2 regions of the Sporosarcina sp. SAFN-015 genome follow, and region 1 is predicted to be linked to the other one. Evidence: a T-box and tRNA genes for the amino acid it is inferred to sense, from the RefSeq annotation. Region 1 holds a T-box; the other holds one or more tRNA genes.
What was found. The T-box of region 1 lies ahead of alaS (alanine--tRNA ligase). A T-box ahead of a tRNA ligase gene usually reads a tRNA of that ligase, here a tRNA-Ala.

Region 1 (4,435 bases):
AAAAGAAATGCCAGAAACCGAAACGGGAATCGTCCATTACTTATCCGGTGATCTATTTCCTGGAATCGGAAGGAAAACTGCCGACACTATTGTGAAAACATTAGGTAAAGATGCCATTAAACAGATACTCGAAAATCCTGATGTGCTTGATCGGGTTCCAAAGCTGTCGGAAGAGCGGAAAGAGACCCTCATTACCGTTCTTCAGGAAAACCTTGGGTTGGAACGAAGCATGGTCCAGTTGAATGAGTGGGGATTCGGTCCCCAGCTTTCGATGCGCATTTACCAGACGTATCGGGAGGAAGTCATCGAGCTGCTAAAAGAAAATCCATTTAGGCTAATTGAAGACGTAGAGGGAGTCGGATTTCAACGGGCAGACGAATTAGGCAGACAGCTCGGAATCACTGGCAAACATCCATCACGAGTAAAAGCCGCAATCCTTCATACGATGAACCAAGGAGTTCAGTCCGCTGGGCATGTCTATTTAGAGGCAGAGACAGTACTGCCCGAAGTGAAGCGGTTGCTTGAATCGAGTCAATCGGAAGAAGTGCCATTTGACAATATTTCCCGAAGTATCATTGAGTTGGTTGAGGAGAGTAAGCTGTGCGGAGAAGGAAAAAGGCTTTATATTCCTTCACTTTATTTTTCGGAAATTGGCATCGCCTCTAAAATGGATAGAATTATGGAGAATGATCTTTCCGACAAGTTTCCGGTATCTGAAATCCGAAAGGCGATAGGTGAAGCGGAAGAGAGGCTTGGCGTCAGCTATGCTGAAACCCAAGTGGCCGCCATTGAAAAAGCTCTCCATTCACCTGTTATGATTTTAACAGGTGGACCGGGAACGGGGAAAACGACTGTCATCCGAGGTTTAGTAGAAGTATTTGCGGAGCTGCACGGCCTATCACTTGACCCGAAGTACTATGCGGATAAAGAAGAGACCTTTCCAATCGTTTTAGCAGCACCTACTGGACGAGCGGCGAAGAGAATGTCTGAATCGACAGGTTTGCCTGCAATGACTATCCACAGGCTTCTCGGATTCAATGGACAAGAAAAGGATGATGCAGTCGGTAGAGAGGTGGAAGGGCGGCTCATCATTATCGATGAAATGTCTATGGTCGACACTTGGCTTGCGCATCAGCTTCTGAAAGCCTTACATGATGATATCCAAGTATTATTCGTCGGCGACCAAGATCAGCTTCCACCTGTTGGTCCAGGCCAAGTGTTAAAGGATATGCTCGACTCGGAAAAGATTCCGGTCGTTGAACTGACTGAGATTTATCGACAAAGCGCCGGATCGACAATCATAGAAATGGCTCATATGATTAAGAATGCAAAGTGGACTGATGATGTCACTAGAAAAACGTCGGACCGCTCTTTCATAAAAGCAAACGGGGATCAGATACTCGAAGTGGTCGAACAGGTCGTGAAAAACGCCGTTTCGAAAGGTCACCATATTAGGAACATTCAAGTTCTAGCACCTATGTATAAAGGACCTGCAGGCATTGATGGACTGAACAAAATGATCCAGCAGATGGTAAACCCACCTGGACCTGATCGGAAAGAAGTCGTCTTCGGTGATGTCGTCTATCGTATTGGGGACAAAGTGCTCCAGCTCGTCAATCAACCCGAAAGCAACGTATTCAACGGTGATATGGGAGAAGTCATTTCCATCATTAAGGCGAAGGAGACAGTCGATAAAAAGGAATTGCTCATTGTTTCTTATGATGGAATCGAAGTGGAGTATGAGCGAAATGATCTAAATCAAATTACGCTCGCTTATTGCTGCTCCATCCACAAGTCCCAAGGAAGTGAGTTTCCTATTGTCGTAATGCCGATAGTCCGAGGATATAGGAAAATGCTGCGGAGAAATCTTTTATATACAGGCATAACTAGGGCTAGAAACTTCCTTATCCTTTGCGGTGAGCCGGAAGAATTCAAAATCGGTATTAACCGGACGGATGAGCTGGAACGGCAGACGACGTTGAAAGACCGGCTGCGGAAGGAATCCACTTTTGAAGACCGGACAGATACTGTAATAGCTCAGCAAGACGATGAGCTACAAGTTGAACCGATCGAAGCCGTCAGTGAAATTCCGGAAATCCCGAAAGAGTATAGGCTGACAAAGGAGACGATTTTCGGAATCGACCCGATGATCGGTATGCAAGGTATCACTCCTTTCGATTTTCTGGAAGCGAAGGATTGACACGGGGACGGGGATTCCCTATAATCCAAAGTATCATATGAAATTCGATGACGGAGAAAGTACGCTTACCGCTATGCTCAGAAAGGAATCCCTAGGCTGCAAGGATTCCCATGGCCGTTTGCCGGAAAGCTACTCCTGAGAGCAACTAACACTTGCCGTTAGCCGCGTTATGGCTTCTTGAGATACCGGCTTTCCGCCGGTAAATTAGGGTGGTACCACGAAAAATCTTCGTCCCTTGTACAGGGGCGGGGATTTTTTTATTTGTATCGCTCAACTATTAAAGGAGGATTACTCATGAAAAAATTAACAGCAGCTGAAATTAGAAGAATGTTTCTCGAATACTTCAAAGAACACGGCCATAGCGAAGAGCCATCAGCACCACTAGTCCCAATTGACGATCCATCACTTCTTTGGATCAACAGCGGCGTCGCAACACTAAAAAAATACTTTGACGGACGTGTAATTCCGACAAATCCGCGCATTGTCAATGCACAAAAATCAATTCGCACCAACGACATCGAAAATGTAGGCAGAACTGCTCGCCACCATACATTCTTCGAAATGCTCGGGAACTTCTCAATCGGTGACTACTTCAAAGAAGAAGCGATCATTCGCGCATGGGACTTCCTAACTAATGAAAAATGGATTGGCTTTGACCGAGAATTGCTCTCTGTCACTGTACACCCGGAAGATAATGAAGCATACGACATTTGGAAAGATAAAATCGGCATTCCTGAGGAACGCATTATCCGATTGGAAGGTAACTTCTGGGATATCGGAGAAGGTCCGAGCGGTCCGAACTCTGAAATTTTCTACGATCGCGGACCAACTTTCGGCGACGACTTCTCAGATCCGGAATTGTACCCTGGCGGAGAAAACGAACGTTATTTAGAAATTTGGAACTTAGTATTTTCTGAGTTCAACCATAATCCAGATCATACGTACACCCCACTACCGAAGAAAAATATTGATACAGGAATGGGTCTTGAACGGATGGCTTCAGTCATCCAAGAAGTGCCTACGAACTTTGATACAGATCTTTTCATGCCAATCATCCATTCAGTGGAAAAAGTGTCAGGTGAAAAGTATGGCGAGGATGATGTAAAGGATACCGCATTTAAAGTTATCGCAGACCATATCCGTACTGTTGCATTCGCGATCGGCGATGGTGCATTGCCTTCCAATGAAGGAAGAGGCTACGTCTTAAGAAGACTTCTACGTCGCGCTGTCCGCTTTGCAAAACAGTTGGGCATCAACAAGCCGTTCATGTATGAACTCGTTCCTGTCGTAGGGGAAGTTATGCAAGACTTCTATCCACAAGTCAAGGAAAAAGAAGCTTTCATTATGAAGGTCATTAAGAATGAAGAAGAACGATTCCATGAAACGTTGAATGAAGGATTGGCAATTTTGAATGGCGTCATCGAAAAAGCGAAAGCGAGCGGCAACACGATCGTATCCGGTGCGGATGCATTTAAGCTTTATGACACATACGGTTTTCCTTTCGAACTGACAGAGGAGTTTGCGGAGGAAGCAGGCGTTGAGGTCGATCGTGCTGGATTCGATGAAGAAATGGAAAATCAACGTAAACGTGCAAGAGCTGCACGGCTTGATGTCGATTCGATGCATGTACAATCGGAAGTGCTTGGCAATATTCACGAACAAAGTGAATTTATCGGCTATGATCAATTGTCTTGCGAGACAAAAATCATTGCACTCTTGCACAATGGCGAATTGGTCGCTCATGCTTCAGAAGGTGATGAAATTCAGTTCATGCTTGAACGCACTCCATTTTATGCGGAAAGCGGCGGACAGATTGCCGATAAAGGAATCATTACAAGTGATACATTTATCATCGATGTGAAAGATGTGAAAAAAGCACCGAATGGTCAACATTTGCATACTGCTGTTGTTCGTTCAGGTGAAGTATCTGAGAAAACCGAAGTATTAGCTGAAGTAAATCCGGAATTACGTAAAATGACGATTAAAAATCATACAGCAACACATCTTCTTCATAAAGCATTGAAAACCGTCCTCGGAGAGCATGTCAATCAGGCAGGATCATATGTCGGTCCTGACCGTCTCCGTTTCGACTTCTCCCATTTCGGGCAAGTGACGAAAGAGGAACTAGAAAAGATTGAAGCGATTGTTAACGAAAAGATTTGGGCAGACATTCCAGTCCAAATCGAACAAAAACCGATCGGCGAAGCAAAAGAGATGGGTGCGATGGCGTTATTC
Region 2 (4,435 bases), on a different contig from region 1:
TCTACGTCATGGGGCAAGGCAAGCTCATCGAATCCGGCAGCCAAGAGGAATTGATTGAAAAACAAGGGGTTTATTATACGATGTTGAAGGATTCGAAAATATAAGCACAAAAACAGGCGAGGAAAATGTTCCTCGCCTGTTTTATTCAAATCGTTATTTTCGATCTTCAATATCCAACTTCGTACCATCGTCGAAGTTCACTTCCAAATCGAACTTCGTATATGAGTCGAGTCCAAACCATTCCATAATTCTATTAGTAACATCTTCGTTCGACATATCATGCGTCAGCATAATTTTCGTGAAGAACTCATCCAGCTTATCGAACGCTTCCTGATCCTTCAAATTTAAATTCGCTAATCTATTCACATACTTTGCATCACTGGCTTCATTCACATCATACTCTGCATCAACGGCATCTTTCCCATCGACCTCAATCTCCAAATCGAACTCATTGAAGCCATAGCCGTCGCCCGTATTCATCGTGCCGCCTTCTTTTTCATCCTCGTAAATAATCGTCGCATCTTCCCGCGCCGGATCATCTGCATTTTTGCTTGCATTTCCACAAGCGCCAAGGACGAGAACAGCCATTAAAAGAAGCATGACGACCTTCATATTATCCCTCATGTTCGCAAACCTCCTGTTGTAGTCTCTATTTATTGATTTCCTACATTCTGCGAAATTAAACACAAAGACCATTTTTGGGAATCGCGTCAGCGAAAGTGGTAGGAATGGAATTGGCCCGCATTCATTTTATCGGGGAACGCGGGAATTTGTGCGAGTCGGTGATAACGGTCAGAGAGTCGGTGATAAACTCGTTTAAGTCGGTGATAAAGTGTCAAGAGCCGGTGATAACATCCACTAAGTCGGTGATAACAACATATTTGCGGCTAATAAAAAACAACCGGGCGCTTGCACCGGTTGTTTCTTACCATTTCGCGCGGTGATCTTCCGCGCTGCCAAGCATTTGACGGATTCGTAAAATCGAGCCGTCGTTCAGCTTGACACGGCCGTTGAAATAGCCGACGAGCTGATTGACGTTCGTTTGGACGAGCTGCGCATTCGTCTTGGAAACCCGCTCAAAGAAAGGGGAAAACGTCAAGTCGACTTGGTCAGAAAACTTTGTTCCGATATGCCAAGGATGCATGAAATTGTCCTTGTCATACGTGAAGATGACATCTTCATGCAGCTTCGTCATGACACCGTCTACGAATACTGCATTTTCCGTCATTCCCGTACCATCCGTCCATTTTCCGCCGAAATTCAGACCGATTCTCCGACCACCTAAACGTTGGGAAGCCATCGCCCAATTCCACTCCGCTTCGCGCGGCCAAATACCGCGTCCATAATCGAGCACGGCAAAGCTATAATCAGGATTGAAATTATACCGTTTCTCCCCGATCTTCACGAAGCCCGCTGTCGGCAATGTATGGTGCTTTGCTGTGAATTGGAACCGATCCCGGTTGCGGGGGATAACGACGTTCAACGAATCATCTTCGTCCGGATGCGCGATGTGAAGATCGGCATGAAGCACTTCATTATCAAAATCGGGTATCGTCACAGATAGATGGGTTTCTCCTTGTATATGCACGAGCTGGACGGACATCCGCTCGTTGACGAATTTCACACTGCCAAGAACATCCTCCGGCATCTTCACCTTTCGCCCAACCGGCAGCACGACTTGCTTCTCATAGAACCGCTGCGTTTCATAATCGAGCAAATAGACAAAGCAGACAGCCGCATAATCCAAATGGCTGATCGTCGCAGAAAATAGAAGATCCTCACCGAACACACACCAATAATTCCATTTCTTCTTCCGCATGAAATGGCCCTTTAAATTGCTTATAATGATAGGACGGCGGGCAAACCCAATTGCTTCGGGATTCAACATCCCTTTCTGATCGCACAGAAACACCGTGTCCTTCAGTTCTCTTTCAGCATGTTGCAAGGAGATCTCCCCCGATCTATTGTCTTTTTAATGTGACATGTTATAATCTATATTGTATCAGATATACGGGGCATTAGCTCAGCTGGGAGAGTGTCACGCTGGCAGTGTGAAGGTCACCGGTTCGAACCCGGTATGCTCCATCATTAGGAACCTCATCAAATTAACATTTGATGAGGTTTTTTATATAGGCACCTAGTAAATCCAGGAACGCAATAATAAAATTTAGCACGGGGATGGCATCGGTAAAAGTTCGATATCTTTTCCGTTTTTTTACGATTGACACGACACCAATTAGTGTCGTATTATAGTGACACCGAACAGTGTCCAATCTTTAGGAGAGGGGGAAGGATTTTGATTACGACTGACCAAGAGCGCGATGTTTTTGTAGCCATTGCAGATCCGACGAGACGAAAGTTGATATGGTTATTGGCAGGTTCCGATGAGTTGGCGCTTTACGAATTAACCCCTCATTTTCAGATGGGACGTACTGCAGTTTCTAAACATTTAGCAATTCTGAAAGAAGCTGATTTAGTGAAAAACCGTAAAATTGGCAGAGAAACAAGGTATCGGTTAAACGCAGCTCCCTTGCAGGAAGTTAAAGACTGGTTATCGTTTTATGAGGATTTTTGGACGGAAAGTGCGGCGAAACTAAAGAACTTATTGGAGGAATAGATGATGGCGGATTTATCATTGGATTTTCAATTTAAAAGTCCTATCAATAAAGTATGGGATGCATTAACGAACTCAGAAATTCTTGCGAAATGGGTGATGGAAAATAATTTCAAACCGATTGTCGGATACAAATGTCAGTTTCGGAATGAGGCAATCGGTTTAGTTGTAGAGAGTGAAGTATTGGTTGTTGATGAGCCTACTACATTATCGTACACATGGGTCGGTGGACCGATCGATACGATTGTCACATGGACATTAAAACAGGAAGGTGAAACAACCCACTTACATCTGGCTCACACTGGATTTGAAGAAGAAAATCGGGCTGCGTTCAATGGCGCGAAATATGGTTGGACAAGTATGGTTGACGAGTTGAATAAACTGGTAGGAGAAATGTAAATGGTTTTTTTTCAAGATGCAGTAGCAATCTTCAAAAAGAGAGACTTAGTATTCATTGAGAGCTACAAAGAATCAGATGGTGTATATACTTTTCGATTTGAAAAAGAGAAGAATTTAACGTGGAAAGCGGGACAACATGGGCTGTTTACGATTACTCATAAGAAAATAAAAAATGGTATACGTCCAATAAGTGTGGCATCTGCTCCTGCTGAGAATATTGTTCAACTAACGCTAGGAATTAGTGATGATCCAAGTGACTTTAAAATGGCGATGTTAGAATTAAAACAGGGCATGAAAGTAAAAATGAGCGGGCCAGTAGGGTCGTTTTATTTAACCGATAACGGTCCTTCCATCTTTATTGCGGGCGGTATTGGAATTACACCATTCCGGTCGATGCTAAAGCAGATTGAGGAGGAAGGGAACGTAGGCGGAAAGCAAATACATCTACTTTATATAGATAGCAAAAAGTCATTTGTATATAAAGATGAACTCGATGAAATTGCTAATAATACTGCGGCAACTGTAACGTACCTCGATCAGAGGAACGACTTACCTGAGGAAATAAATAAGCTGTCCAACTTATATCAGAACGATGGCAACTACTATATTGCAGGTCCTAAGGCGATGGTAGAATCCATTTCCGCTCATTTACAAAGTAATGATATTTCGAAGAAGAGTATTAAAAAGGATGTCTTTTTTGGTTATTAAAGAAACCCCATTCTATGGGGTTCAAGAGTGTAGACAAAGTCGTTTTTGGACTTTGTCTACACTCTTTTTTAAGGCAAGTGGCAATGGGCAGGAATTTCCTCAGCCTGATTGAAAACGCTTGCCAAGGAAGGCAACCTAAGATCGCCACGTCCTGTGGCAACGGTTGCATGACTCGCTTCCTGCGAGCCCGCGCGAAGTCGAGCGAAGACGCGAATAGAACTAAAGTTCATGAGCGGACGAGCGAGAAAGGAAGGCATCCTAAGTGCGCCGCGTCCTGCGGCAACGGATGCATGACCTACTTCCTGTAGGCCTCAACAACGGATGCGAGCGTTTGTCAACAGGCTGAAACCCCATTCTATGGGGTTTTTTTGAATTGCTTTGTTAATGGGAGGGGCACATATACATACAAAGTTGAATATCTTATAGGCGAAGTCATTATAACGACGGAGGAATCGTTATCGGTTATTTGGTTACTGTAGAGTCAGGTGTAAATCTGTATGTTGAAGATCTTAATCCGGAGGGCAGCAAGACCATTGTATTTATACATGGATGGCCGTTGAGTCATAAACAGTTCGAATATCAGTTTAATGTGCTTCCTACAATGGGGTATCGATGTATCGGCATAGACTGGAGAGGCTTTGGAAATTCGGATAAACCTCTCGATGGCTATAACTTAGATAGATTGGCTGATGATATCCATGTAATTGTCGGTAC

Region 2: it has a tRNA-Ala gene. The T-box ahead of alaS (alanine--tRNA ligase) is inferred to sense a tRNA for this amino acid. The anticodon was not compared.

The regions. Positions count from the first base shown of each region.
Region 1 is NZ_JBPFDR010000010.1:84,893-89,327, forward strand. It holds gene recD2 (SF1B family DNA helicase RecD2) at 1-2,200, shown strand, start outside; T-box leader at 2,239-2,439, shown strand; gene alaS (alanine--tRNA ligase) at 2,495-4,435, shown strand, end outside.
Region 2 is NZ_JBPFDR010000001.1:373,861-378,295, reverse strand. It holds gene ACR65H_RS01730 (ABC transporter ATP-binding protein) at 1-104, shown strand, start outside; gene ACR65H_RS01725 (YusW family protein) at 154-624, opposite strand; gene ACR65H_RS01720 (DUF2804 domain-containing protein) at 926-1,945, opposite strand; tRNA gene ACR65H_RS01715 (tRNA-Ala) at 2,013-2,085, shown strand; gene ACR65H_RS01710 (ArsR/SmtB family transcription factor) at 2,297-2,617, shown strand; gene ACR65H_RS01705 (SRPBCC family protein) at 2,621-3,013, shown strand; gene ACR65H_RS01700 (FAD-dependent oxidoreductase) at 3,014-3,721, shown strand; gene ACR65H_RS01695 (alpha/beta fold hydrolase) at 4,179-4,435, shown strand, end outside.